3 regions of the Streptomyces sp. NPDC054796 genome follow, and region 2 is predicted to be linked to each of the others. Evidence: riboswitches for the same ligand, from Rfam matches in the RefSeq annotation. Region 2 holds a riboswitch; each other region holds the start of a gene.

Region 1 (9,726 bases), on a different contig from region 2:
GTCGTCAGGTCACGGACGGGCAGCGGGCGCAGGTCGTCCGTCAGGCAGGCGTCGTAGGTGAGGAGCGCGAGGGACTCCGCGTTGCCGAGGATGGCGACGCGGGGCCCCGCGGGGAGGGGCTGGCTGACCAGGAGGATGCCCGCGTCGAGCAGTTCGGTGACCGTCTCGACCATGATCACTCCGGCCTGGCGCAGCAGCGAGGTGACGGTCGCGTCGGGGGTGCGGGAGGCGGGCGCCGCGTGTCCCGGCGGGGGCGCGCTGCCGCTGTGCCTGGCGCCCTTGACCACGACGACGGGCTTGCGCGCCGCGGTGCGCTTGGCGAGGCGGGTGAACTTGCGGGGGTTGCCGATGGATTCGAGGTAGAGCAGCGCGACGCCGGTGCCGGGGTCGTCGTCCCAGAACTGGAGCACGTCGTTCCCCGATACGTCCGCCCTGTTGCCCGCCGAGACGAAGGAGGAGAGACCCATGCCGCGCCGGTGCAGCCCGGTGAGCAGCGCGATGCCGATGGCGCCCGACTGGGTGAACAGGCCGATGCCGCCGCGCCGGGGCAGCTCGGGCGAGAGGCTCGCGTTGAGCCGGACGTCGGGCGCGGTGTTCATCAGCCCGAAGGCGTTAGGTCCGATGATGCGCATCCCGTACGAGCGGGCCAGCCGCACCAGTTCGCGCTGCTCGTCGCGCCCGAAGTCGGCGGAGAGCACGACCAGACCCTGGGTACCGTGCTCGCCGCAGTCCTTGACGACCTGGGTGACGGCAGCCGCTGGCACGGCGACGACGGCGAGGTCGACGGACTCGGGCAGCTCGCCCACCGAGCGGTACGCGGGGACGCCGCCGAGCTCCGTACGCCCCTCGGGCAGCGCGGTGTTGACCGCGTACGTGCGGCCCGCGTACCCGGCGGCGCGCAGGCTCTCCAGGACGGCGCGGCCCGCGCCGCCCGGGTTGCGGCCCGCGCCGATGACGGCGACGCAGCCGGGCGCGAGCAGCCGTCCCACCGAGTGGGCCTCGGCGCGCTGCTCGCGGGCGCGCATCACGGCGAGGGAGCGCTCGGTCGGTTCGAGGTCGAAGGTGAGGTGGACGGAGCCGTCCTCGAAGCTGCGCTTCTGGGAGTAGCCCGCGTCGGTGAACACCTTGATCATCTTGTTGTTCGCCGGCAGCACCTCGGCGCTGAAGCGGCGGATGCCGCGCTCCCGCGCCACGGCCCCGATGTGCTCCAGCAGCGCGGAGGCCACGCCGCGGCCCTGGTGGTCGTCGCGCACGAGGAAGGCGACCTCGGCCTCGTCCGCCGGCGCGGAGGCGGGGCGTCCGGTGCCGTCGATGCGGTCGTAGCGGACGAGGCCGATGAACTCGCCGCCGACGGTGGCGGCCAGGCCGACGCGGTCGACGTAGTCGTGGTGGGTGAAGCGGTGCACGTCGCGGTCGGAGAGCCGGGGGTAGGGCGCGAAGAAGCGGTAGTACTTCGACTCGTCGGAGACCCGTTCGTAGAAGCTCACCAGCCGCTCGGCGTCGTCCGGTGCGATGGGCCTGATCCGGGCCGTGCCGCCGTCGCGCAGGACGACGTCGGCCTCCCAGTGGGTGGGGTAAGCGCGCTCCGACGGGCTCTGCATGGGGTCAGGGTAGGACCTGTGAGCCGGGCTCGCGCCCGTACGTGCGACAGTGCAGGCTGAGGGGGCACGGGAGCAGCTCGCACCGCGTGCGAGACTGGTCTAGACAACAGTTCACAAGCGTCACGATTCGAAGGGCTTCACCATGGTTGAGCGCCGCGTCACCGTCGGCTGGGCCGAGGGCCTGCACGCCCGCCCCGCCTCGATCTTCTGCCGCGCCGCGGCTGCTGCGGGCGTCCCGGTCACCGTGAAGAAGGGCGAGGACGGCACGCCGGTCAACGCCGCTTCCATGCTGGGCGTGCTGGGTCTCGGCGCGGAGGGCGGCGAGGAGATCGTGCTGGCTTCCGAGGCGGATGACGCGGAATCCGCGCTCGACCGTCTGGCGAAGCTCGTCTCCGAGGGCCTCGAAGAACTCCCGGAGACCGTCTGATTCGCACCGTCTGATTCGCTGCCCTCAACGGCAGGAAAAGAGCAGGAGGAATTCACGGGCACACGCCTGTGAATTCCTCCTCTTCTTTGTATACGGGGAGTGTTAAAGAGAATCGCGCGCCGTGTTTACGGAAGGTTTCGTACTCCTCACGGCCGCTTTGCGCGCGGCCCCTTTCGGTACCGGGCGGCGCAGTCTGTGGAGCACCGCGGAACGCTCCACGTGCTGGGCCGTCAGCGCGCGGGCCCGCTCGGCGTCGCCGCGCGCCACCGCGTCGACGATGGCGCCGTACTCCTGCCATACGGTGGCGGCCTGCGCGGGCACGTCCACCGCGTACACCCATGTGATCTTGCGCCGGAGCTGGGTGAGCAGCGTCGTCAGACTGGGGCTGCCGGACGCTTGGGCCAGTGTCTCGTGGAACCAGTCGCCCAGGGAGCGCAGGTCGGAGAGGTGGCCACGGTCCACGCGCTGCTGGCCGAGGCGCACCAGGCCGCGCAGCACCTTGAGGTGGGCCTCGGTGCGCCGCTGCGCCGCGCGCGCCGCGCCCAGCGGCTCCAGCACCGCGCGGATCTCCAGCAGGTCCGCCGCCTCCTGCTCCGTCGGCTCGGCCACGCAGGCGCCCGCGTGTCTGCGCGTCAGCACAAAACCCTCGGACTCCAGCGTGCGCAGCGCCTCGCGCACGGGGACCCGCGAGACTCCGTAACGCCGGGCGAGGAGTTCCTCGGTGAGCCGGGCGCCGGGCGGAAATGCCCCGCTGACGATGTCGTCGCGGATTGCCGTGCAGACCGCGTGCGCGGAAATTCGCATGACTCGAACTGTATTGCAGCCACGTCGAATTTCCGATGGCGAGAGTTCCCCTCACGTGAATACGGCGTGAAAAGGACCCCCGGCCATGTGTCGGCCGGGGGTCCTGATACTCACGGATGCCGCGCGGAGTCGGGTACGGCGCCGGGTTGGGCGTCGGATTCGGCTTCGGTTTCGGTTTCGGTTTCGGTCAGATCTTGACGCCGTGCTGGCGCAGATAGGCGACCGGGTCCATGTCCGAGCCGTAGTCGGGGCCCGTCCGGGCCTCGAAGTGGAGGTGCGGGCCCGAGGAGTTGCCGGTGGAGCCGGAGAGGGCGATCTGCTGGCCCGAGGTGACGGACTGGCCGACAGAGACGCCGATGGACGACAGGTGGCCGTACTGCGTGTACGTGCCGTCCTTGTGCTTGATCACGATGTTGTTGCCGTAGGCGCCGCCGTCGCCCGCCTCCACGACCTCACCGGCCGCGACGGACTTGACCGGGGTGCCCTGGGCCGCGTGGAAGTCGATGCCGGTGTGGCTGCCGGAGGACCACATGCCGCCGCCGGTCTGGTAGCCGGTGGAGACGTAGGAGTTGTCGACGGGGGCGACGTAGCCGTTGAGCGCGGCGCGCTTGGCCTCCGCCTTGCGGGCCGCGCGCTCCTTGGCCTCCTTGGCCTCGCGCTCGCGCTCCGCCTTCTCGGCCGCCGCCTTGCGCTTGGCCTCGTCGGCACGCTTCTTCGCCTCGGCCGCGGCCTTCTTGGCGGCGGCCTCGGCCTTGGCGCGCTCGGCCTCGGCCTGCTGGGCCTCGGCCTGGTCGCCGACGGTCGCGGCGAGGGAACCGCCCAGGTCGATGGCCTGGGTCAGACCGGTGTCGGTGACGGTGGACGCCTCGTCGTTGGCGGCGAGGGCCGGGGACGCGACGGAGCCCACGACGCCGACAGCGGCGAGGCCCGCTATGCCTGCGGCGTTGACGCCCGCACGGCGACGGGCACGGCTCTGCCCACGATGCTTACCGGTGGCACGGATGAACGCCATGATCTGGCGCGACTCCTTTCCTTCCTTCTCGCCTACCGGGTTAGCTGACGGGTTCGGAGCAGGAAGGTCTCCTACGGGCGCCTCGTGCGGGAGGCGTCCGATTCACCCCAAGGGACGTGTGGGTCCCCGGCTCCCCTGGCTCGCGCCGTACGGGGACTCGGCGATCACTGTCCGTCGGCCGCGGCGCGGTCACTTCTGACGAACAGCGGCCACGACGCTAAGACGGGCATCAGCACGGCGCCAAACAGATCCCGTCTTTTGTCGCGCATGCCACACCCAACACCGGGGCAACACAGGTCAAATCAGACAGGGAAAACGGACATGACGCCGAGACATGTGGAGGGCCCGTGAACAGTCGGCCGACTGTTCACGGGCCCTCCATCACATTCCGGGCAACTCCCCGAGCGGCTCCGGCGACGTAGCGCCGGGCGACGCGGCGCCTCAGGTCCCGGAGACCACGCTCACCTCGCCGATGCCCAGCGCCCGCACCGGCTCCGCGATCTGCGAGGCGTCACCCACCAGGACGGTGACCAGGCGGTCGGCCGGGAAGGCGTTCACGACGGCCGCCGTGGCCTCCACGGTGCCCGTCTCGGCCAGCCGCGCGTACATCCGCGCCTGGAAGTCGTCCGGCAGATACTGCTCGACCTGATCGGCGAGAGTGCCCGCGACGGCGGCGGCCGTCTCGTAGCGCAGCGGAGCGACGCCCACGAGGTTCTGCACGGCGACGTCCCGCTCCTCGTCCGTGAGGCCCTCGGCCGCCAGGGTGCGCAGGACCTGCCACAGGTCCTCCAGCGCGGGCCCCGTCACCTCGGTGGCGACCGAGCCGGAGATGGCGAGCATGGCGGCGCCCGTGCCCTCGGGCGCTGAGCGCAGCACCTGGCCGAAGGCGCGCACCCCGTAGGTGTAGCCCTTCTCCTCGCGCAGCACGCGGTCCAGCCGGGAGGTGAGGGTGCCACCGAGGCAGTACGTGCCCAGCACCTGTGCGGGCCAGACGCGGTCGTGCTTGTCCGCGCCGATGCGGCCGATCAGCAACTGCGTCTGCACGGCGCCCGGACGGTCCACGATGATCACGCGGCCCGTGTCGTCCGCGGTGACCGGCGGCACGGGGCGCGGATCGGCCGTCGATCCGGTCCAGGTGCCGAGGGAGTCGGCCAGCGCCTCGTCCAGATCGACGCCTTCGAGGTCGCCGACGACGACGGCGGTGGCCGTCGCGGGGCGCACATGTGCCTCGTAGAAGGCACGGACCGAGGCCGCGTCGATACGGGCGACCGACTCCTCGGTGCCCTGGCGCGGCCGGGACATGCGGGACGCGGCGGGGAACAACTGGTGGGACAGCTCCTTGGCCGCGCGGCGGGCCGGGTTGGCCAGCTCGTGCGGGATCTCGTCCAGCCGGTTGTTGACCAGCCGCTCGACCTCGCCGTCAGGGAAGGCCGGTGCGCGCAGCGCGTCGGCGAGCAGACCGAGCGCCTTGGGCAGCCGGGAGGCGGGGACCTCCAGGGAGACGCGCACGCCCGGGTGGTCGGCGTGCGCGTCCAGGGTGGCGCCGCAGCGCTCCAGCTCGTAGGCGAACTCCTCGGCGTCGTGCTTGTCCGTGCCCTCGGACAGGGCGCGGGCCATGATCGTGGCCACGCCGTCCAGGCCCTCGGGCTCGGCCTCCAGGGGGGCCAGGAGGTTGACCTCCACGGCGACGACCTGCTGGCCCGGGCGGTGGCAGCGCAGCACCGTGAGCCCGTTGGGCAGCGTGCCGCGCTCGGGCGCGGGGAAGGCCCAGGGCCTGGGGCTGCCGCCCCGGGGCTGGGGGTGGAGATCCATGCTCGGGCCTGGCCTCTCTGCGGGGGTGGTCGCGGTGTCGCTCACTGGCCGGGCTCCTCGTCCTGTCCGTCCTCGGCGTTCTCGTTCTCGGCGTTCTCAGCGTTCTCGGCGGCGGGCGCGGTCGGCTCGTAGACCAGCGCGGCGCGGTTGTCCCTGTGCAGCCGCGCCGCCGCCACGGACCGCACCTCCTCCGGCGTGACCTCCAAGACGCGGCCCACGGCGCTCAGCGCGAGCTGGGGATCGCCGAACAGCACGGCGAACCGGCACAGTTCGTCGGCGCGCCCGCCGACCGTCGCGAGCCGGTCCAGCCACTCGCGCTCGAGCTGGGCCTGTGCCCGCTCCATCTCCTCGGGCGTCGGCCCCTCCTGCGCGAAGCGGCTCAGCTCCTCGTCCACCGCCGCCTCGATGGCGGAGATCTCCACGCCGCTCGACGCCTTGACGTCCAGCCAGCCCAGCGAGGGCGCCCCGGCCAGCCGCAGCAGCCCGAAGCCCGCGCCGACGGCCAGCCTGTCGCGCCGCACCAGGCGGTTGTGCAGGCGGGAGGACTCGCCGCCGCCGAGGACGGTCAGCGCGAGGTCGGCCGCGTCGCACTCGCGGGTGCCGTCGTGCGGCAGGCGGTAGGCCGCCATCAGCGCGCGCGAGGGCACCTCCTCCTGGACCACCTGACGCTGGTCCCCGCCCAGCGTCTCGGGGAGGGAGCCGTCGCGCGGCGGCTGCTTGCCCTCGTGGCCCGGAATGGAGCCGAAGTACTTCTCGATCCAGGCCAGCGTCTGCTCCGGATCGATGTCCCCTACGACGGACAGCACGGCATTGTTCGGCGCGTAGTACGTACGGAAGAAGGCGCGCGCGTCCTCCAGGGAGGCCGCGTCCAGATCGGCCATGGAGCCGATCGGGGTGTGGTGGTAAGGGTGGCCCTCGGGATAGACCATGGCGGCCAGCTTCTCGAAGGCGGTGCCGTAAGGCACGTTGTCGTACCGCTGGCGGCGCTCGTTCTTGACGACGTCACGCTGGTTCTCCAGCGATTCCTCGTCCAGCGCCGTGAGCAGGGAGCCCATGCGATCGGCCTCCAGCCAGAGCGCCAGCTCCAGCTCGTGCGCCGGCATGGTCTCGAAATAGTTGGTGCGCTCGAAGCTGGTGGTGCCGTTCAGCGAGCCGCCGGCGCCCTGGACCAGCTCGAAGTGACCGTTGCCCGTCACCTGGGCCGAGCCTTGGAACATGAGGTGTTCGAAGAGGTGGGCCAGCCCTGTGCGGCCCCTCACCTCGTGGCGGGAACCGACGTCGTACCAGAGGCAGACAGCGGCGACCGGGGTGAGATGGTCCTCGGAGAGCACCACGCGCAGGCCGTTGGCCAGCCGGTGCTCGGTCGCTGTCAGCCCGCCGGTGGCAGGCGGGGGCGTGGCCGTGTGACCCATGTGCCTGGAGTCCCTTCGCTCGCGGGAGTTCGTGTCGCGTCGTGTGAAGCGGTTCTGTCACTGTATGCAACCGCACGGACAACGTGCGAAGTTCCCGTACCGTACGCCCATGAACTGGGCTCTCCCACCCGTCACCGCCGGGTCGGGGAGCCCGTTGTCAGCGGCGCGGTCCACAATGGTCGGCGTCGTATCCGCCAGGCCCACAGCGGGTGTCCTCACACCCCCTAGCCCGTACGTACCGAAGGAGCCGCAGCCGCGATGGCCCGCCGCAGTACGAAGACCCCGCAGCCGGACGACTTCGAGGAGCGGATCCTCGACATCGACGTCGTCGATGAGATGCAGGGCTCCTTCCTCGAGTACGCCTACTCGGTCATCTACTCCCGCGCCCTCCCGGACGCCCGTGACGGGATGAAGCCGGTGCACCGCCGCATCCTGTACCAGATGCACGAGATGGGGCTGCGCCCCGACCGCTCGTACGTCAAGTGCGCCCGGGTCGTCGGCGAGGTGATGGGCAAGCTCCACCCGCACGGTGACTCCGCGATCTATGACGCGCTGGTCCGCATGGCCCAGTCCTTCTCGATGCGGCTCCCGCTGGTCGACGGCCACGGCAACTTCGGTTCGCTGGGCAACGACGACCCGCCCGCCGCCATGCGGTACACCGAGTGCCGCTCGGCGCCCGCCGCCGGTCTGATGGTCGAGTCGATCGACGAGGAGACGGTCGATTTCGCGCCCAACTACGACGGCAGCGAGGAGGAGCCGGTAGCCCTCCCGGCCGCGTATCCGAACCTGCTGGTGAACGGCGCCTCGGGCATCGCCGTCGGCATGGCGACGAACATGGCGCCGCACAACCTCGGCGAAGTCATCGCAGCGGCACGGCATCTGATCAAGCACCCGGGCGCCGATCTGGAGACGCTGATGCGCTTCGTGCCGGGGCCCGACCTGCCCACGGGCGGCCGGATCGTCGGCGTCGAGGGCATCAAGGACGCGTACGCGAACGGCCGCGGCTCCTTCAAGATGCGCGCCACGGCGACGGTGGAGCAGGTCACGCCCCGCCGCAAGGGCCTGGTCGTCACCGAGCTGCCCTTCACCGTCGGCCCCGAGAAGGTCGTCTCCAAGATCAAGGACCTGGTCAACGCGAAGAAGCTCCAGGGCATCGCGGACGTCAAGGACCTCACCGACCGCGAGCACGGGCTGCGCCTCGTGATCGAGATCAAGAACGGCTTCCACCCCGAGGCCGTCCTGGAGCAGCTCTACAAGCTGACGCCGATGGAGGAGTCCTTCGGCATCAACAACGTGGCGCTGGTGGACGGCCAGCCGCTCACGCTGGGCCTCAAGGAGCTGCTGGAGGTCTATGTAGACCACCGCTTCCAGGTGGTGCGGCGGCGCAGCGAGTTCCGGCGCACCAAGCGGCGGGACCGGCTGCACCTGGTCGAGGGCCTGCTGGTCGCGCTCCTGGACATCGATGAGGTCATCAGGATCATCAGGTCGAGTGAGAACGCGGCCGAGGCCAAGGCGTCCCTGATCTCCCACTTCGGGCTCAGCGAGATCCAGACGCAGTACATCCTGGACACCCCGCTGCGGCGGCTCACGAAGTTCGACCGCCTGGAGCTGGAAAGCGAGCGCGACCGCCTCAAGGCCGAGATCGAGGAGCTGACGCGGATCCTCGACTCGGACGCGGAGCTGCGCAAGCTGGTCTCCTCCGAGCTGGCAGCGGTCTCCAAGAAGTACGCGACGCCGCGCCGCACCGAGCTGCTGGAGTCCGCCGGGGCCCCGGTGGCGTCCGTGCCGCTGGAGGTCTCGGACGACCCGTGCCGGGTGCTCCTCTCCTCGACGGGCCTGCTGGCGCGCACGGCGAACGGCGAGCCGTCGTTCGACGAGGCGGCCAAGCGCGTGAAGCACGATGTGATCGTCTCGGCCGTCCCCGCGACCACGCGCGGCGAGGTCGGCGCGGTGACCTCGGCCGGGCGGCTGCTGCGGCTGACCGTCGTGGACCTGCCCCAGCTCCCCGAGAGCGCCGCGTCCCCGAACCTGTCGGGCGGGGCGCAGATCGCGGAGTTCCTCACCCTGGAGGCGGACGAGAAGGTCGTCTGCCTCACCACGCTCGACGAGTCCTCGCCCGGCCTGGCCATCGGCACCGAGCAGGGCGTGGTCAAGCGGGTGGTGCCCGACTATCCGTCCCACAAGGAGGAACTGGAGGTCATCACCCTCAAGGACGGCGACCGTATCGTCGGCGCGGTCGAGCTGCGTACGGGCGAGGAGGACCTGGTCTTCATCACCGACGAGGCCCAGCTCCTGCGCTATCAGGCGGGCCAGGTCAGGCCGCAGGGCCGCGCGGCGGGCGGCATGACCGGCATCAAGCTGACCGGCGAGGCCAAGGTCATCTCCTTCACCGCCGTGGACCCCGCCGCGGACGCGATGGTCTTCACCGTCGCCGGTTCGCGCGGCGCCTTCGCCGGGCTCACGGAGGCCACGGCCAAGCTGACGCCCTTCGACCAGTACCCGAGGAAGGGCCGGGCCACGGGCGGGGTGCGGTGCCAGCGGTTCCTGAAGGGCGAGGACTGCCTGACTCTGGCCTGGGCGGGGCACGCTCCCGCGCGGGCGGCCTCGAAGGCCGGCGTCCCCGTGGAGCTGCCCGAGGTGGACCCGCGGCGCGACGGC
Region 2 (9,726 bases):
CCGCGTCCCCCGCGGGAGTCGCCTGACCGCCTCCGGAAGCCGAACGATCCTCGAACGCGCATCGAACACCGGGCCAAATCCCGGCCCGTAGTCCGCCGAAAGGCGGTCGAATGCCCGTTTCATGGAGCCGTGAAACCTGCCGAAGATTGTCGCCGTCGCGTACCGCCGGGTACAGTCGCCGCACTGCTCCGCCCCTGCTGTCGAGGCGAAAGAGAAGTTGGTGGTGAACGACCGTCACCCGTCGGGAGACCCCGGCCCGACCGATACCGCTTCCGACTTCTCGTACGCGGCATACGACGCGAACTACGAGCAGGCGGCGTACGGCACGTACGGCCAGCAGGAGGCACCGCACGGCCACACGGCCGTTTACGACGGTTACTCGACCGGCACTTTCGACGCCCTCGCCGCCTCCTACGGCGACGGCGATCCCCTCTTTGGTTCCCTCCCGGGCGCCGCCGAAAACAACGGCGACGGGAGCGCGGGGGCGTATGGAGCGGGTGCGTACGAGACCGGCTATGACACCGGGCACTACGACACCACCGCCTGGACCCAGGCCGGATACCAGGGCACGCCCGGCATTCCGGCCCAGCAGAGCGGCGAGCAGGCCAACTACGGCTATGCCGCCTCGCATTGGGACACGGGCACCTTCGACGCCACGGCGTTCGGCACCGGCGCCTACGACACCGGCCAGTGGGACGCCTCCCAGTGGGACACCGGCGCCGGCCAGCCCGCCACCGCCGCCTACGGCGGGCAGGACTACGACGCGACGGGCCAGTGGGACACCAGCGCCTACGCCGCCGAGCCGTACGCGCAGCCCGAGCAGTACGCGTCCTACGAGCAGTACCCGCAGTACGAGCAGTACGAGACGCCGCAGCACGACACGCCCGGGGCGTACGACACCGGAACATTCGAATCCGGCGCTTTCGACACGACCGGCGCGTTCGACGCGGGCACATTCGACACCGGGTCCTACGAGACCACCTCCTTCGGCACCGGGACGCATGAGGCGTACGGCGCTTATGCCGCGTACGAGACCCATGAGTCCTACGAGCATCCGCACGATCCGCACGGCTACGGCTACAGCTACGACGACGGCACCGGCGACACCAGCCACAACCACGGTCATGGTCACGGTCACAGCCAGGCGGCCTCGCAGTCCGTGCCCGGCGCACCCGAGCCCGAGCCGGATCCCGGCGCCGCGATGGACTCCACCGCGGCGATGCCGACCGTCGGCGCCTTCGACGCGTACGGCCACGAACACGAGCACGAGCACGAACCCGCGGGCGCCGACGACGACGCGCCCACCCCGGCAGGCCACGGCGACGTCACCCCGCTCGCCTCCGCCGCCCTCCCCCACTCCCGCGGTCGCCGCCGCTCCGTCAAGCCCCGGCGCTCCGCGCTGCTGACGGTCGCGGTTCCCTCGGTCGCCGTGATGGGCGTCGCCGGTGTCGCCGCCGCCTCCGTGATGGGGAGCACGGGCGACAGCGAGGACACGACGGCGCAGTCGGCCTCGGACGCCTCCCCCGTCAAGCCGTCGGCCGCCAACGACAAGCTCGACACCCAGCTCGCCGGACTCTCCGCCGACGCCGACGACTTCGCCGACCGCGCCAACCGCACCCAGGAGCGCATCGACCTCAAGAAGCGTCAGGAGGAGGAGCGCAAGCGCAAGGCCGAGGAGGCCGCGCGCAAGGAGGCGGCACGCCCCAAGTTCGCGCTCCCCGTCGAGCAGCACGGGCTCAGCGCGCGCTACGGCTCGGCGGGCGTCAACTGGATGTCGATCCACACCGGCATCGACTTCCCCGTCAGCTACGGCACCCCCGTCAAGGCCGCCACCGACGGCACCGTCAGCACCAAGTGGGACATGTCCTACGGCAACATGGCCGTCGTCACGGCGAAGGACGGCACGGAGACCTGGTACTGCCACCTCAGCAGCACCAAGATCCGGTCCGGCGAGGTCAAGGCCGGTGAAACGATCGCCTACTCCGGCAACTCCGGCAACTCCACCGGGCCGCACCTCCACTTCGAGGTACGCCCCGGCGGCGGCTCCGCCGTGGACCCGCTGCCCTGGCTCCGCGCCAAGGGCCTCGACCCCACGTAGACCTCACGGCGCGTAGACCGTTCCCTAGCGGCTGCCGTCACGGAGAACGCCGTACGGCCGGCCGCGAGGGCGCCGTCGTCCGTCGCCGACAACACCCTCGCCGTCGCCGCTACAGCTTCTCGACCGGCGCGTACCGCAGCAGCAGCCGCTTGGGCTTCTCACCGCCGAAGTCGACGGTGGCCTCGGCGCTGTCGCCGCTGCCCTTGACCTCGACCACCGTGCCCAGGCCGAAGCTGTCGTGCGTGACCCTGTCCCCCACCGCCAGCGAGACCGTGGGGCGGTCCTTGGCGCGGCGCGTCGCGAAGCCGCTCGGGCCGCCGCGCCGGGCCGCCGTGGACGACGAGAGCGAGGCGCCGATGCCCGAGCCGATCGCGGCGCCCGCGCCCGACCCTGGGCCCATCGCCGCGCCCATGGAGGCGCCCGTGCGCTTCCAGTCCAGGAAGGAGTCCGGGATCTCCTCCAGGAAGCGGGACTGCGGGTTGTACGAGGGCTGGCCCCAGGCGCTGCGCATGGTGGAGCGCGTCAGATAGAGCCGTTCGCGGGCGCGCGTGATGCCCACGTAGGCGAGACGGCGCTCCTCCTCCAGCTCCTTGGTGTTGCCCAGGGCGCGCATGTGCGGGAAGACGCCGTCCTCCATGCCCGTCAGGAAGACGACGGGGAACTCCAGGCCCTTCGCCGTGTGCAGCGTCATCAGCGTGATGACGCCGGTGGCCTCGCCGTTCTCGCCCTCCTCGTCGTCCGGGATCTGGTCCGAGTCGGCGACGAGCGCGACCTGCTCCAGGAAATCGGCCAGCGTGCCCGGCTCGTCCTCGCCGCGCTCCTGCTCGAACTCCAGCGCTACGGCGGCGAGTTCCTGGAGGTTCTCGATGCGGGTCTCGTCCTGCGGGTCCGTGGACGCTTGCAGCTCGGCCAGATAGCCCGTCTGCTCCAGCACCGCTTCCAGCACCGTGGCCGGGCCCGCGCCGGACTCGACGATGGTGCGCAGCTCCTCCATCAGCGTGTTGAACCGCTTCACGGCGTTCGCCGAGCGGGCCGCCATGCCGTACGCCTCGTCGACGCGGACCAGGGCCTGCGGGAAGGTGATCTTCTCGCGGAGCGCCAGCGCGTCGATCATCGCCTCGGCGCGGTCACCGATGCCGCGCTTCGGGGTGTTGAGGATGCGGCGCATGGAGACCGAGTCCTCGGGGTTGGCGAGGACGCGCAGATAGGCCAGCACATCGCGGACCTCCCTGCGCTCGTAGAAGCGGACGCCGCCGACGACCTTGTACGGGAGGCCGACGCGGATGAAGACCTCTTCGAAGACACGGGACTGCGCGTTCGTGCGGTAGAAGACCGCGACATCGCCCGCGCGCGCGTCGCCCGCGTCCGTGAGGCGGTCGATCTCGTCCGCGATGAACTGTGCTTCGTCGTGCTCGGTGTCCGCGACGTAGCCCGTGATGCGGGCGCCCGCTCCGGCCTGGGTCCACAGATTCTTGGGGCGCCGGTTCTCGTTCCGCTCGATGACGGCGTTGGCGGCGCTGAGGATGGTCTGCGTGGAGCGGTAGTTCTGCTCCAGGAGGATGGTGGTGGCGTCCGGGTAGTCCTCCTCGAACTGGAGGATGTTGCGGATGGTGGCGCCCCGGAACGCGTAGATCGACTGGTCCGCGTCGCCGACGACGCACAGCTCGGCCCGCTCGACGGCGCCCGCGCCCGCACCCGCGTCCACACCCGTATCCGTGTCCGCGCTGCCGCTGGCGCCCGTGCCCACCAGCTCGCGCACCAGCGTGTACTGCGCGTGGTTGGTGTCCTGATACTCGTCCACCAGCACGTGCCGGAAGCGGCGGTGATAGTGCTCCGCCACGTCAGGGAACGCCTGGAGGAGGTGGACGGTCGTCATGATGATGTCGTCGAAGTCCAGGGCGTTGGCCTCGCGCAGCCGTGCCTGGTACATCGCGTACGCCTCGGCGAGGGTCTTCTCGAAACCGTCCGTGGCCTGGGCCGCGAAGTCCTCCTCGTCGATCAGTTCGTTCTTCAGGTTCGAGACCTTGGCGCTGAACGACTTCGGCGGGAACCGCTTCGGGTCCAGGTCCAGATCGCGGCAGACCAGGGCCATGAGGCGCTTGGAGTCCGCCGCGTCATAGATCGAGAACGACGAGGTGAAGCCCAGTTTCTTGTGCTCGCGGCGCAGGATGCGCACGCACGCGCTGTGGAAGGTGGACACCCACATCGACTGCGCACGCGGCCCGACCAGCTCCGCGACGCGCTCCTTCATCTCGCCGGCGGCCTTGTTGGTGAAGGTGATCGCGAGGATCTGGCCCGGGTGGACCCCGCGCGCGCCCAGCAGATGGGCGATGCGGTGGGTGAGCACCCGGGTCTTGCCCGAGCCCGCCCCGGCGACGATGAGCAGCGGGGAGCCGCTGTGCACGACGGCGGCGCGCTGCTGCTCGTTCATGCCCTCCAGCAGCGCGTCCGTGTCCACCACGGTGCGGGGCGAGCCGCCGCGGTGATACGCGTCACGCGCGGCTGCCGCGCCCCCGGCGAAGGTGCCCGCGAAGAGATCGTCCGGGATCTCCTCCTCCGGGTGCTGATCCTCGGGGGGAGGCGGAGGCGGGTCCTCGGTCTTGGGATCGAGGTTCGCCAGGAAGCTGTCGTCGAAGAGGCTGCTCATCGTCGTCCGAGTCTAGGCGGCCCCACCGACAGACCTCCGTGCGTCCCGGGAATCGCCCCCGGAATCGCCCCGGAAATCCGTGCCCCGGTGCGGGTGCGCGGGCTCGTCGACGGCCCCGTTGCGACGGCCTCGTACCCGCGACGCACCGGCCCCGTACGCCCATACCGGACGGATACCGCACCAATCCCGCACGGGTAACGAAGAGATATCGGACGTATCCCTCACCAGCCTTCACAGGAACGGCACACCTTCGCTACCGTGCCGTGCCAGGCAGCCCGCACCCCCGTCGGCGACAGCGTCGGCACGGGCGGCCACCGCCGAGTCCGGCCGCAGGGCCGGAGCCGGGGACCCACTCGCGTACGCCGCGCGACCACCGCGTGCCCGCGTGCCACCCGGGGTGAATCGGCCCGTACGCGCCGCGTGAGCGGAGCGCTCCGGTCCGTAGGGCAGCCTTCCGACGCCCGAACCCGTCAGCTAACCCGGTAGGCGGTTCACGGAAGGAGTCGTCGGCCTTGGCGTCGCATCGCAAGCCGCGCACCCGCGTACTGCACTCCGCAGCCTCCAAGCGGGGCGTCATCGGTGTCACCACCGCGGCCCTCGCGTCCGTCACCCTGCTCTCCCAGGGCGCGACCGCCTCGCCCTCGGACGACGGCGGGGGCGGCGGCGGACGGCAGTCGGTCGAAGAGGTCAAGCAGAAGGTCGACAAGCTCTACCAGCAGGCGGGAGCCTCGACGCAGAAGTACAACGCGGCCAAGGAGAAGACCGACGCGCAGCGCGAGAAGACCGACGGCATGCTGGACGAGGTCGCCGAGCGCACCGACAAGCTGAACGAGTCGCGCCGTGTCCTCGGCAACTTCGCCGCCGCGCAGTACCGCACGGGCGGCATCTCGCAGACCGCGACGCTGCTGCTGACCGAGGACCCGCAGAGCTTCTTCGCGCAGACGCACCTGCTGGACCGCATGACCGGCCGCCAGAAGGAGGCCGTCGACGACTACGAGAAGCGGCAGAAGGCGGCCACCGAGAAGCGCGCCGAGGCGACGCGCGAGCTGGAATCGCTCTCCTCTTCACAGAAGGAGCTGAAGGAGAGCAAGCGCGAGGTGCAGTCGAAGCTGGCCGAGGCGCGGCAGTTGCTGTCGAAGCTGACCGCCAAGGAGAAGGCGCGGCTGGCGCAGATCGAGCGCGAGAAGCGGGCCGAGGCCCGGCGCGAGGCGGCCGAGCGGGCGGCGGCGGAGCGACGTGAGGCGGCCGAGCGCCAGAAGCGGGAACAGGGCGACGGGTCCGGTTCCTCCGAGGGCTCGGGCTCCGGTTCCGGTTCGGGTTCCGGTTCGTCGGGCGGCTCGTACTCGGCCAAGGCCGCGAAGGTGATCGACTTCGCCAAGCAGCAGCTCGGCAAGCCCTACGTGTGGGGCGCGACGGGACCCAACTCGTACGACTGCTCGGGGCTCACTCAGGACGCCTGGAAGAGCGCGGGGATATCCCTGCCCCGGACCACGTACGACCAGGTGAAGGTCGGCACGCGGGTCGCCAAGTCGGACCTGCGCCCCGGTGACCTGGTCTTCTTCTACGACGACGTCAGCCACGTCGGCATCTACGTGGGCGGCGGACAGATGATCCACGCCTCGAAGCCGGGCGACGACGTGAAGTACGAGGCGATCGACTACATGCCGTTCCACTCGGGGGTGCGGCCCGCCTGAAGCGGAGCGTTCGACGGGAGTACGCCGACGGGGCGCGGAGGCACCAGCGGGTGCGCCGCGCCCCTTCGCGCGCCCGGGGCGGCCCGGGGCGCGCGGATCGTCCGGGGCGGCCGGGGCGGCCGGGGCGGCCGGATCGAGGAACTACGCGCCGCCGTTCACGTCCACAGCACCGCGATGAAGATGTTGACGGTCGTCAGGGCGCCGACCGTGCCCAGCAGCGCTGACGGGACCTTCTCCTCGTCCCTCTTCACGTAGACCAGCCCCAGGATCACCACCAGCAGCGCCAGCTTGATCCCGATCTTGACGTTGTTCACGGGCTGGTCGTCCGCCTGGTTGAGGCCGACGAGGACGATGCCCGTCGCGAGCATGGTCAGCGCGCCGTGCAGCATGCCCGGCAGCATCCGCGCCGTGCCGGAGCGCAGGGCACCCATCTGGAAGAAGAAGCCGCCCAGCAGGGCCGCGATGCCCACGATGTGCAGGCAGACGAAGAGGTTGATGAGGACGTCCATGGCCCGGAGCGTAGCCCGGCCCGTAGCACCGCCCGACGGCCAGGGTGCGCCGATCGCCCGCATCGGTCACGGTCTCGCCGGTTCCCGTTCCGTAGCGGGCGCCCCCGTTCACGCCCGCACGCGCCGCATGGACGAAAGCGGACAGTCTCGGGCAGTCCCGGTCAACCCCACACCTCGCCGCACGGGGCAGGTTTAGCGTCCTCGTCCAGGTGGCCGGGTCCGCCCCGTGCGAGGCCCGGCCACCCCGCCGAGATCCGGCGGCGGCTCGTCCCCCCTGTGCGGGTCCGCCGCCGGATCCCCACCTCGACGGACGTACGGGCGTCGCACGCGACGCCGCACGGTGTACGGCCGCGACGCGACGCGAAGGAAGTGACGGCCGCACCATGGCCTCGCACCGAAAACCCAAGCCCCGCCCCCTCACCGGATCCGCAGCGCGCACGGCGCTCACCCTCGCGCTCGCCGCCGCCGCGAGCACCACCGCGTTCCAGGGCTCGGGCCACGCCGACCCCCGTCCCGGCTCCACCGCCCAGGTGAAGGCGAAGGTCGACAAGCTGCACCACGAGGCCGAGAAGGCCACCGAGGCGTACAACGGCGCGAAGGAGAAGGCCGACGAGGCGGCGGAGGAGCTGGAGGAACTGCGCGACCAGGCGGCGCGCAAGCAGGAGCGGCTGAACGCGACGCGGGACGCGCTGGGCGCGCACGCGGCGGCCGAGTACCGGAGCGGCGGCGTCGACCCGTCGCTCCAGCTCGCGCTCTCCTCCTCCCCCGAGAACTACCTCGACCGCGCGGCCGTCGCCGAGCGCGCGGGCGCGCGGCAGGCCGACTCCGTGCGGCGCGTCGGCGAGCAGGCGCGCGGCGTGCGGCAGCTCCGGGAGGAGGCGGCCGGGACGGCCGCCTCCCTCAAGAGCGCGGCGGACAGCGCGCGGCGCCACAAGCGCACCGTTCAGAGCAAGCTCAGGGAGGCGGAGAGGCTGCTGGACCGGCTGACGCCGGAGAAGCGGGCCGAGGTGCTGGGCGACGACGGTCACGGCGGTGCGCCCGACGGCCCTGACGGTTCCGACGGTTCCGACGGGACGGCGCGGGCCGACCGCTCGGGCAGCGGCTCGGGCGGCGGCGCCCGTGAGGCCACAGCACCTGCCACGGGCGTGGCCCCCGACTCGCGCGCCGCCCGTGCCGTCTCCTTCGCGCGGGGCGCGCTGGGCAAGCCGTACGTGTGGGGCGCAACGGGACCCGACGCGTACGACTGCTCCGGGCTCACCCAGGCCGCGTGGAAGGCGGCCGGCGTCTCGCTGCCGCGCACCACGTACACGCAGATCGAAGCGGGCCGCCGCATCCCCCGGTCAGGGCTGGCGCCCGGTGACCTGGTCTTCTTCTACGGCAGCGTCAGCCATGTCGGGCTCTACATCGGCGAAGGGCGGATGATCCACGCCCCGCGCCCCGGCGCGCCGGTACGGATCGCCCCGATCGACGAAATGCCCTTCTCCGGAGCGACCCGCCCGGCGTGAACGGGACGGTCCCGCCCCGCCCGCCAGGGGCACCGGGAGGCCCACCTCGCCGCGTAAGCGCTCCGCGACGAGGGCCGCCCCGCCAGGGGCGCGGGGGGGGGCTGCGCGACCAGCCACCGCGCACCCGCAGCCCGTGAAGCACACTCAGGGGCACACACTCACGCGCTCGGCGCTCCGAAGTACCCCTGCCCCTGCTGCTGCCCCTGAACGGGCTGTTGCCCGACAGGCGGTGCCCCGTACGCCTGCGGCGGCACGGGCGCCCCGGTGCCGAACGGGTTCGCGTGGCCCGGGAGTTGCGCCCCCGGCGGGAGATAGCGGCTGCGGCCGTTCTCGTCGCGTACGCGCGCGAAGCCCGCCGTCTCAAGGCGGGCCGCGAAGTTCGCGTTGCGCTGCCGCGTCCACAAGAAGCCCGCGCCGAGGAGCAGCATCAGCAGGACGTAGCCGATGACGCCGTAGACGAGCGCGTCGTCCTGTAGCGCGTCCCGCACCACGCCGAGCACCATCATCACGGTGAGCCCCACCGCCCCGGCCAGCATCCGCTTCTCGGCGCTCTTGCCGGTCAGGTCGAAGTTGATGCGGGCCTTGAGGAGTTCGAGGTGGTCGGCCGCCTCGGGGAGGGGCTTGAGCTTGCCGCCGGGCTGCATGCCGGGCAGATCGCCCCCGTTGCCCGCCTGCGGAAACCGGGCCATGTTGGCCGCGGCGCGCTGCTGGGCTGCGGGACTGGGGTCGCGGTGCAGCAGCATCGCCGTGCTGCCGTTCTGGGCGCCGGTCTGCGCGGCGTCCCCGTACTGGAAGCCGAACTGCTCGGCGATCAACGCCAGTCTGGCGAGCTTCTTCACCGAGGACATGCGGCTGACGACCGTGACGTCGTCCTGCGTGGCGATCTGCTGGAGCATCTTGCTGATCTGGCGGCTGCTCACGAGCCGTCCCTCCCGTTGGTGTGTAAGCGCCTCCTCAGGGGGACGGCGCGGAGCGCGCAGCATAGCGGGGACATGTCAGAGATCCGGGCACACCCCTGGTCACTTGCGCTACCCCCAGGTAGCTTCCGCTCCCGTACGGCCCTGATCAGGAGGAGCAGCCGCATGACGCACCCCTCTCGCCCCCACACCAGCCCCCTGGGCTTCACCTCGTCGTCCGCGTCGTCGGCGCGCCCGACGCCGATACCCACCGACCAGCTCCACTTCGCGATGCCCCCGGAGCACCAGTCCGTCGCCGAGGAGCGGCGGCACCGCAAGGAACGGCTCGCGGCGGCGCTGCGCCTGTTCGGGCGGTT
Region 3 (9,726 bases), on a different contig from region 2:
GCCCGCGTACGGGTGCCGAAGACGCCCGGCGACGGGTTCGGCACCGCGGCCCAGCCGACGGGGCCCGACGTGCCGCTGCCCATGGTCAGCACCTCCAGCGTGCCCGCCGACAGGTCGCCCCACGTGGCCGGTCGGAAGCGGTAGAGGCAGCCGTCGCTCTCGTCCTCGGTGAGATAGACGACGCGGCGGTCGGGATCGGCGGCAGCGGCCTCGTGCTTGAAGCGGCCCATCGCGCTCCTGCGCACGGCGGCCTCGGCGCCCCACGGGTCGGTCTCGTAGACGTAGCCGCGGTCGATCTCCTCGCAGGAGAGCCAGGTGTTCCACGGGGTCCGGCCGCCCGCGCAGTTCACGCTCGTGTTGCTGAGCACGCGGTACGCGCCCGTCACCGCGCCAGAGGACGAGAAACGCACGGCGCTCGCGCCGCCGGTGAGGGCGACCTCGGAGTTGGAGACGTAGATCCAGCCGCCGCCGCTGTCGGCGAAGCAGGCGCCGCCGTCGGGCGCCGGGTGCCAGGTGTACGAGGTGCCGGAGACCACCTGGCCCGATCGCGCGATCACCCTGCTCGTGAAGGACTGCGGCAACTGGACGCCGTTCGCGTCTGCGGGGCCGAGTGCCCCGTACGGGCCCGTGCCCGGCTGCGCCGGGTCGGCGTGCGCGGCGCCGCGCCACAGCGTGCCGCCGAAGACGGCGGCCGAGCCGGTGAGCACGGCCGCGCGCAGGAAGGTACGACGCCGGAAGTCACGGCGTTCCACGGTCACTCCACGTTCCACGGTCACTCCACTCGGGTCTGCGGTGCTGCGGTGCCCGGCGGCGTTGCGTCCGCCGGGGAGAGCGGTGGTGCGTGCGGTGCGTGTGCCTTGGTGCCTTGCGGGTGCGGGTGCGGGTGCGGGTGCGGCCCGTACCGCCCGTGCTGCCGGTACCGCCGGTACGGGACGGTCCGGTCCGGGCGGGGTGGAACCTAGCGCTCGGGCGTGACCGGCGCCACAACTCCCCGTGAACCGGAGGCGCGGCCGGGCGGCGGGGAAGGCCCGGGAACGCCGGATGCCCGGCGTCCCTGGAGGGGACACCGGGCATCGGTGTGGCTTCGCCTGCCGCTGTCCGGAGGGCGCGTGTGGCCCGCGCCCTCCGGACCGTCGCGGGCGTAGGGGAGGGAACGCCTCAGACGGAGAGACCGTGCGACTGGAGGTAGCTCACGGGGTCGATGTCGGAGCCGTAGTCGGGACCGGTGCGGACCTCGAAGTGCAGGTGCGGGCCGGTGCTGTTGCCGGTCGAGCCGGAGACGGCGATCTGCTCGCCGGCGTCGACCTGCTGGCCGGGCTGGACGGAGGAGGAGGTCAGGTGGCCGTACTGGGTGTACTTGCCGTCGTCGTTCTTGATGACGACCTCGTTGCCGTAGGCGCCGCCCCAGTCCGCCGAGACGACGGTGCCGGAGGTGACCGACTTCACCGGGGTGCCGGAGGAGGCGGAGAAGTCGACGCCGGTGTGGCTGCCGCTGGACCAGGAGCCGCCGGACGCCTTGTACGGGGTGCTGGTGCCCGCGTCGACCGGCTTGACGTAGTCGCTGGAAGCGGACTGGCCGTCGTCGGAGCCGGAGGTCTCGGCGGTCTTGGAGGCGCCGCCCTGCGGCTGCGTCTTCACCTCGTCGCCGGAACCGGAGCCGGAGGCGGAACCGGAGAGGGTCAGCTTCTGGCCCGGAATGATGACGTTCGGGTCGCCGCCGACGGTCTGGCGGTTGGCCTCGTACAGCTTCTTCCAGCCGCCCTCGACGCCCTCGGACTTGGCGATCTTGGCGAGGGTGTCGCCGCTCGCGACGGTGTACGAGCCCGAGCCGCCCTGGGGCTTGCTCTGCTGCTCGGTCTGCTGCGGCTGCGCGGACTTCGTCGCGGAGTCGTCGGAACCGGAGTCGGGGTTCACGTCGGGGGAGCCGCTGTTCTGGCTCAGCCCGGCCTTGGGGCCGCAGTTGGGCCAGGCGCCCGGACCCTGCTTGGCGAGCACCTTCTCGGCGATGGCTATCTGCTGGTCCTTGGTGGCCTTGTCGGCGGTCGGCGCGTACTGCGAACCGCCGTAGGCGTCCCAGGTGCTCTTGTCGAACTGGACGCCGCCGTAATAGCCGTTTCCGGTGTTGATGGACCAGTCGCCGCCCGACTCGCACTGGGCGACCTTGTCCCAGGTGCTGACGTCGGCGGCGTGCGCGTTCGCGGCGCCCATCAGCGGAAGGGCGATACCCGCGCCACCTGCGGCGAGAGCGAGCGAGACGCGGGAAATGCGCCGCGCGTTACGGCCATTGGACTGTCGGTTAACGCTTTCGCGTGCAAACACAGAAGTGTTCCTCTCCTACGCCTGCGAGGTGAGCTGTCGGATTCGGGCTGGAGTTGCCCGGCCACCTGTGCACATGCCCGTGGCATGTGCGCGAGGGGGCTTCACCCCAAGCCGGTCGCGTTTCCGCGACGCGGCACTTACCTGTGGTTCCCCCGCTCCTGCCGCCCTTGGGTCGGGTGATTTCCGCTGACCGGGCGGCAGGATTCGGCGTCCCGGTCACGGGCCACCGCATGGGACGTGCGATGGCGGATGCACCGTAAACAGATGGAATTCGCGGGGACAACTAAAGCCAGGGAAGGAGAGCCATGTGGGGACCCGCGCATTTCTCGTACGGAGTGTCGAATAAGTCCGTAAGAGAACGCTGTGCGCAGGGCATTCGAAACACGCGTGCCGCGTCCGCGTCAAAACCGGAACCCTTTCGATCTTGCCTTCCTGTGTCGCTCCTCACGCACCTCCTGTGGAACGCGTCACGTCATTTCCGGCTCGCGCGGGGGCACTCGGCGCGATGCCGGGCGTGTGCGGAATACCCCCTGGGGTACCCGTGTTACGGTCGATGATGGATACCCCGGGGGGTACATGAACGAGTCGGTCCGGGAGACCGGAGCGAACGGAGAGCGGAGAGGAGAGGGTCGGCCGTGTTCTTCGTCGACACCATCGGGACCGAGGGCCTGGGCAACCGCGGCTATCTGGCGGGCGGCGCGGCGGAGGCCGTCGTCGTGGACCCGCCCCGCGACATCGACCGCGTGCTCGCGGCGGCGGCACGCAGAGGCGTGCGCGTCGGTCTCGTCGCGGAGACCCATGTGCACAACGACTACATCAGCGGCGGCCTGGAACTGGCCCGCGTCACCGGCGCCCGCTATCTCGTCCCCGCCGAGGCGCACGTCGCCTTCGCCCGCGTGCCCGTGCGCGACGGCGACACCGCGACGGTCGACGCCGGCGCGGGCCTGACACTGCGGGCCCTCGCCACCCCGGGCCACACCCCGCACCACACCTCCTACGCGCTGGAGGAGAACGGCCGCGCCGTGCTGGCCTTCACCGGCGGCTCCCTGCTCATCGGTTCCACGGGCCGCCCCGACCTGGTCGAACCCCGGCTGACCGAGCCGCTCGCCCGCGCCCAGCACGCCTCGGCGCACCGGCTGGCCGACGAACTGGCCGACGATGTGCGCGTCCTGCCCACCCACGGCTTCGGCAGCTTCTGCTCCTCCGGCGGCTCCGGCACGAGCTCCGGGGGCTCCGGGGGCTCCGACGGCTCGGCCGACTCCACGACGATCGGCGAGGAACGCGCGCACAACGACGCGCTCACCCGCGACGTGGACGACTTTGTCAAGGACGTGCTCGCCGGGCTGGAGGACGTGCCCGCCTACTACACGCACATGGCCCCGGCCAACGCCTCGGGCCCGGCGCCCCTGGACCTCACCCCGCCCCGCACCGCCGACGCGCACGACCTCGCGCGGCGCCTGGCCGAGGGCGAGTGGGTGGTGGACCTGCGCTCACGGGTGGCGTTCTCCGAGGGGCACCTCGCGGGCGCGTTCAACTTCGAGGGCGACGGCAAGCTCGCCACGTATCTCGCCTGGCTGATCCCCTGGGGCAAGCCCGTCACCCTGCTCGCCGAGACCCCCGGGCAGATCGCGGCGGCGCAGCGCGAGCTGGCCCGCGTCGGCATCGACCGCCCGGCAGCGGCGGCGACCGGAGGCCCGTCCTCCTGGCTGCGTGCGGGTGAGCGCCCGCACTCCTTCCCGCGCGCCGACTTCGCCGACCTGGCTGCGGCCAGGGAACGGGACGGCGGCGAGGGGACCGTGGTGCTCGACGTGCGCCGCGCGTCCGAGCGCGCGAAGGGCCACGTCGAGGGCTCGGTCCACCTCCCCGTCCACGAGGTGCACGGCCGCGCCGACGAGGTGCCGCCCGGCGTGGTGTGGGTGCACTGCGCGAGCGGGATGCGCGCCGCCGTCGCCGCCTCGATGCTGGCCGCCATGGGCCGCGACGTGGTCGCCGTCGACGACGCCTTCCGGGCCGAGGACTGGGTGCGGGGCGACGGTTCGGGCGACGGTTCGAGTGACGGGGCTACGGGTGCGGGTGCGTAGGGGCGGCCGTAGCCCGGGGCCGGGGTGCGGGGCCGGTCCCGGTCCCGGTCCCGGCTCCGCCGCTGGTCGCGGGTCCGCGCCCGGTCAGGCCAGGGAGAGGAAGAGCTTCTCCAGACGGGCCCGCATCTGCTCGCGGTCGGCCGCCTGGACGGCGCCGTCCTCGCCATCGGCACCCGGCTCCGCGAGACAGCGCTGGAGGCCGGTGGCGATGATCGCGAAACCGGCCTTGTCCAGCGCGCGCGAGACGGCCGCGAGCTGTGTGATCACGTCCTCGCAGTCCCTGCCCTCCTCGATCATCCGGATGATCCCGGCGATCTGACCCTGTGCCCTGCGCAGCCGGTTGAGGACCGTCTTCAGGTCGTCGGCCGCCAGTTCAAGATCCACGGCTTCTCCTCACGTATACCCTCTGGGGTATAGCGTACCCCCGGCGGAGCCGGTGCCACCGAACACGAAGGACCCTCCTGTGACCACCCCTCCCTCCTCCACCTCCACCGCCGTGTCCTCCGCCGCCCTGGCTCCCGGGCAGGCGCGCCCGCGCCTGGACGAGTTCACCGTCGTCGACGTACGCGCTCCCGGCGAGTACGCCTCCGGACACCTGCCCGGCGCCCACAACGTCCCCCTCGACCGGCTCGACCGCGCCCTGCCCGCGCTGCGGCACGCGGCCGGGCGGCGCCCCCTGCTCATGGTCTGCGCCTCCGGGGCGCGCTCGGCCAAGGCCGTCGGCGCCCTGGCCGACGGCGGGATAGCCGCCTCCCGGCTGGCCACCCTCACTGGCGGCACCAGCGCCTGGACCGCCGAGGGCCACGAGGTGGACAGGCCGGAGGCGGGCCGCGCGACCTGGGCCATGGAACGCCAGGTGCGGCTGGCGGCGGGCTCCCTCGTGCTGCTGGGCCTGCTCGTCGACCTCGTGCTGCCGGGCGCGCGCTGGCTCTCCGCCGCGATCGGGGCCGGGCTGGTCTTCTCCGCGCTCACCGACACCTGCGGCATGGCCGCGCTGCTCGGCAGGCTCCCGCACAACAGGCGCGGCGGACGCGCAGCGGACCTCGACGCGACCCTGGCCCGGCTGACCGCCGACTGACTCCCGACCGGGCCCGGCCCGTAGCCGATGCCGGGCGGAGTTCTCCGGCGGGGTTCTCCAGCGGAGTTCTCCGTCGGGGTTCTTCGAAGGGGCTCTCAGGCGAGGCTCTCAGGCGGAGCCGTGCCGCTCCGTGCCGGGGGCGCCGGGGCCGTGTGCCGGGGCCGGGGGGCGGCCCTCGCGGTGGTAGCGGCGCTCGGGGCGGCCCGTGGTGCCGTAGCGGAGGGTGACGCGGGCGCTGCCCGTCGCCACGAAGTGCTCCAGATAGCGGCGCGCGCTCACCCGCGACAGCCCGCTGCGCTCGGCGCACTCGGAGGCCGAGACGCCCTCGCCCTCCACGCCCGCGTCGAGCGCGTCCCTGACGAGCGCCGCCGTCTGCTCCGTGAGCCCCTTCGGCAGCGAGGCGGGCGTCCGCCCGCCGCCGTGGCCCTGGGTCGCGCCCGCGCCCAGCGCGCCGCCAGCACCGCCGGCGCCGCCGAAGAGGCGGTCCACGTCGTCCTGGCCCGGAGCCGCCAGGGCCGCCAGCTCCTTGCGGCGCTCCGCGTACTGCCGCAGCCGCTCCTGGAGCAACTGCCCCTCGAAGGGCTTGATGATGTACTGCACGGCTCCGCCGCGCTGCGCGCCCCGTACCGTTCCCGCGTCCCGCGCGGCCGTGACGACCAGCACGTCGGGACCGCCCTCGGGGGCCCCGCCGCCGCGCAGCTCGCGCAGGACCTCCAGGCCGGGGATGTCCGGGAGGTAGATGTCGAGCAGCACCAGATCGGGGGCCAGCTCGCGCACGGCCGTCAGCGCCTCGGCGCCGCTGTGGGCCACGCCCGCGACGGCGAAGCCGGGCTCGCGCTCGACCAGGGTGCTGTGCAGCCGGGCGACCATGAAGTCGTCGTCGACGACAAGGACGCGGATCACTGGCCTCTCCTTCCCCGGTGGCCGCCGGTGGCCCCGTCGGCCCAGCGGCCCTGGTGAGCGGGGCCGTCCAGGGCCTTTCAGGCCACGGTAGCGCACGCCCGCAAGGCCCCCCGGGGCCCGTCCACCGGGCCGTACGGGCCCCGCGCCCGTGCGGCGGCGCAACGATCCGGCCACCGCGTCGGCCGTCGCGCCGATCACCGCGTCGGCCACCGTGGTCCCAGAAACGCTCCCGCACGCCGCACCCGCGTCACAGCGCCCCGTAGGTGACCCCCGTGAGCTGCTCCGACGCGGCCCACAGCCGCTCGGCCGCCACGTCGTTACGGGTCCACGGCGCGCGCCACGACGGGCCGGGCCCGCCCCGCAGCCCGAGGAAGCGCGGGCCCGTGAAGGAGTCGCCCCGCACCTCGGGGGAGGTCGCCGCGTACAGCGTCGGGGACGCGCCCTGCTCGGCCGAGGTGGCCACCAGCACGCCACCGGCCCGCATGAACAGCTCCGTGGCCCGCCGCCCGGCCAGACGCGGGCCCTTGGTCTGAAGCTCCGTCGACGCGTAGCCCGGGTGCGCGGCGGCGGCGATCAGGGGCACGCCCTTGCGGTCGGCGCGACGGGCCAGCTCGTGCACGAACAGCAGATTCGCGGACTTCGAGGCCGCGTAGGCGAGCCAGCGCCGGTAGCGACGCTCGCTGTTCAGGTCCGCTATGTCGATGTTGGCCAGCGCGTGCATCGCGCTCGAAACGGAGATCACGCGCGGGCCAGGCGCGGCCAGCAGCCGCTCCAGCAGCAGCCCCGTCAGCGCGAAGTGGCCCAGGTGGTTCACGCCGAACTGGGTCTCGAAGCCGTCCGCCGTGCGCGCGTACGGCACGGCCATCAGACCGGCGTTGTTGACGAGCAGATCGACGCGCGCGCAGGGCAGCGACTCGGTGAAGGCCCGCACCGAGGAGAGATCGGCGAGGTCCAGCTCTCTGAACTCGGCAGCCGCCTCCGGCACCTCCATCTGGAGCCGGCCCCGCGCCTCCTGGCCCCGTCGCACATCGCGGCAGGCCATCACCACCCGAGCGCCGCGCCGGGCCAACTCCCGTGCTGTCACATATCCCAGCCCGCTGTTGGCACCGGTCACGACGACGGTGCGGCCCTTCTGATCCGGAATGCTGCGCGCCGTCCAGCCCATGCGGGTCAGGGTAGGCGCAGCGACTGCACGGGGGGAGGCCGCCGACGCGGCGGGTTCCCCCGGGTCACACCCAGGGGTTTCCGAGGGTCACCCCTGGTCCGTGCCGCCCGGTGCCGGGGCCGCGCCGTCCAGCTCGTCGAACACCCGCTGCGCGATGCCGAAGGCCGAGTTCGCTGCGGGCACACCGCAGTAGACGGCGCTCTGGAGGAGGACATCGCCGATCTGCTCGCGCGTCAGGCCGTTGGTGAGGGCCGCGCGCACGTGCATGGCCAGCTCCGCGTGGTGCCCGTGCGCGATCAGCGCCGTCAGCGTGACGCAGCTCCGTTGCTTGCGGTCGAGCGCTTCGCCGGTCCAGATCTCGCCCCAGGCGTAGCGGGTGATGAAATCCTGGAAGCGCGCGGTGAAAGGCGTCGTCCCGGCGACGGCGCGGTCCACATGCGCGTCCCCCAGCACCGCGCGGCGCACCGCCATCCCGGCGTGGTGGCGCGCGCTGTCGTCGCCGTAGCCGCCCAGGTGGGTGAGCAGCGCGTCCGTCACGGCCTCGGGGCGCTCGGTGTTGGCCAGGTGCGCGGCGCCGGGGATCTCGGTCAGGGCCGCGCCGGGCACGCCGTCGGCGATCTCGCGCGCGTGCGACGGTGGGGTCGCCGGGTCCTCACGGCCCGCGACGGCCAGGGTCGGCGCGAGGACGTCGCCGAGGCGGTCGCGCAGGTCGAAGGCGGCGAGCGCGTCGCAGCAGGCGGCGTAGCCCTCCGGGTCCGCCGCGCGCAGGTCCTCGACGAGCGCCGCGCCGCGCGGGGTCGTCTCGAAGCCCGGCGCGAACCAGATGCCGGGGCGGGTGTCCACCATGGCCTCGGTGCCCTTGGCCCGTACGGTGGCGGCGCGCTCGCGCCACGTCTCCGGTTCGCCGAACCTGGCCGACGAGCAGACCAGGGTCAGTGAGGCGACGCGGTCCGGGTGGTGCGTGGCGAGGTGGAGACCGACCGCGCCGCCGAGCGAGATGCCCGCGTACGCGAACGTGTCCCAGCCCTGGGCGTCCGCCAGCCGCAGCACGGCGGCCGCCAGGTGGGCGACGGTGGCGGAGCCGTCGGAAGGCAGCAGCGCGGAGGGGGACGAGCCGTGGCCCGGCAGGTCCCAGCGCAGCACGCGGTGGGCGCGGGTCAGGGCGGGGAGCTGGGGGTCCCAGACGGCGAGCGACGTGCCGAGGGAGGGGCCGAGGATGAGGGGGGCGCCGTCTGGGGGGCCGTCCAGCCGGTGGTGGGGGAGGAGGGGCGGCGCCGGGTCCGGGGTCTTCGCTGGGGTGGGCATGGTGACGATTCTTCTCCGGGGGCGGGTCCCCTTCGCGGGGTGCGGAAGGAAACGGGGGGTTCTGGTTGTCAGGGGGTGTTGCGCGGGACGGTCGGCCGGTGTGGTGGGCACTGTAGGGTCCCGCGCTGATTTCTGCGCCGCGGCACGTGGTGGGGGGCGCTGTGTGGGGCGGTGCGTTGTGTTCCGGGTGCGGCTGTGTGGCTTCGGCGCGGCGTGTGGTTGCGGTGCGGTGTGGCTGGCGCCGCGTGGTTCTTGGTTTCGGCCGGTGGTCGTGTGGGGTTGGTGTGTGGTGGGGGTCGGTGCCGCGCCGGGGTGTCTCCTCGGGCGGCGACAAGTGCGGGTCGGCTTTTCGGCTGCCTGTACATACTCGTCGCCACCACTTGCGGGGACACCCCACCACGTCCCCTCCCACCCGGTGACCAACCTCCGGCCCGCTCCCACTGTTGTGGGCAAGCGTTCCGCATGGCGAGGGGGCACCTCCCAGCGGTAGCTGGGGGAGGGTGGGCACAACCCACCCACCGGCCCGCAGCCGCGCAACGAAACCCCTGGTTAAGGGAGCAGGCGCTTCGGGGTGCGGGCCAGGGCGCGGTCGGTGAGGGTGGGGGCTGAGCCGGTGTAGTGGGTGGGGTCCGTGAGGTCGCGGAGGCGTTCCTTCGAGAGGAGGCGGCGCAGTTCCGGTTCCTCTTCCTCCAGGGCCTCGTCCAGGGCGATCCCCTCGTCCACCGCCTTGCGTGACGCGTCGGCCAGCAGCCGCTTGGCCCGCGCACGCCCCAGCAGCGGCCCGAGCGCGGCGGCGATGCGCTCGCTGACGATGAGCCCGTCGGTGAGCGCGAGGTGCTCGTGCATCCGGTACGGGAAGACCCGTAGGCCCTCCG

What was found. A riboswitch is a leader RNA that binds a small molecule or an ion and turns the genes downstream of it on or off. The one in region 2 is predicted to bind cyclic di-AMP.
Region 1: another riboswitch for cyclic di-AMP. It lies ahead of ACWGJ2_RS15915 (M23 family metallopeptidase); the one in region 2 lies ahead of ACWGJ2_RS27235 (NlpC/P60 family protein).
Region 3: another riboswitch for cyclic di-AMP. It lies ahead of ACWGJ2_RS25380 (transglycosylase family protein); the one in region 2 lies ahead of ACWGJ2_RS27235 (NlpC/P60 family protein).

Annotation. Positions count from the first base shown of each region.
Region 1 is NZ_JBSHAO010000016.1:31,693-41,418, forward strand. Features, by position in the region: gene ACWGJ2_RS15900 (GNAT family N-acetyltransferase) at 1-1,601, opposite strand, end outside; gene ACWGJ2_RS15905 (HPr family phosphocarrier protein) at 1,744-2,028, shown strand; gene ACWGJ2_RS15910 (GntR family transcriptional regulator) at 2,131-2,832, opposite strand; gene ACWGJ2_RS15915 (M23 family metallopeptidase) at 3,020-3,844, opposite strand; cyclic di-AMP (ydaO/yuaA leader) riboswitch at 3,860-4,017, opposite strand; gene ACWGJ2_RS15920 (M16 family metallopeptidase) at 4,286-5,656, opposite strand; gene ACWGJ2_RS15925 (M16 family metallopeptidase) at 5,698-7,068, opposite strand; gene ACWGJ2_RS15930 (DNA gyrase/topoisomerase IV subunit A) at 7,327-9,726, shown strand, end outside.
Region 2 is NZ_JBSHAO010000038.1:10,688-20,413, forward strand. Features, by position in the region: gene ACWGJ2_RS27220 (esterase/lipase family protein) at 1-26, shown strand, start outside; gene ACWGJ2_RS27225 (M23 family metallopeptidase) at 224-2,098, shown strand; gene pcrA (DNA helicase PcrA) at 2,208-4,745, opposite strand; cyclic di-AMP (ydaO/yuaA leader) riboswitch at 5,051-5,249, shown strand; gene ACWGJ2_RS27235 (NlpC/P60 family protein) at 5,258-6,439, shown strand; gene ACWGJ2_RS27240 (hypothetical protein) at 6,595-6,948, opposite strand; gene ACWGJ2_RS27245 (NlpC/P60 family protein) at 7,332-8,453, shown strand; gene ACWGJ2_RS27250 (hypothetical protein) at 8,612-9,373, opposite strand; gene ACWGJ2_RS27255 (class II aldolase/adducin family protein) at 9,536-9,726, shown strand, end outside.
Region 3 is NZ_JBSHAO010000033.1:58,879-68,604, forward strand. Features, by position in the region: gene ACWGJ2_RS25375 (alkaline phosphatase PhoX) at 1-770, opposite strand, end outside; gene ACWGJ2_RS25380 (transglycosylase family protein) at 1,159-2,208, opposite strand; cyclic di-AMP (ydaO/yuaA leader) riboswitch at 2,323-2,508, opposite strand; gene ACWGJ2_RS25385 (MBL fold metallo-hydrolase) at 2,955-4,400, shown strand; gene ACWGJ2_RS25390 (metal-sensitive transcriptional regulator) at 4,485-4,784, opposite strand; gene ACWGJ2_RS25395 (rhodanese-like domain-containing protein) at 4,864-5,478, shown strand; gene ACWGJ2_RS25400 (response regulator) at 5,587-6,381, opposite strand; gene ACWGJ2_RS25405 (oxidoreductase) at 6,629-7,546, opposite strand; gene pcaDC (bifunctional 3-oxoadipate enol-lactonase/4-carboxymuconolactone decarboxylase PcaDC) at 7,634-8,851, opposite strand; gene pcaB (3-carboxy-cis,cis-muconate cycloisomerase) at 9,401-9,726, opposite strand, start outside.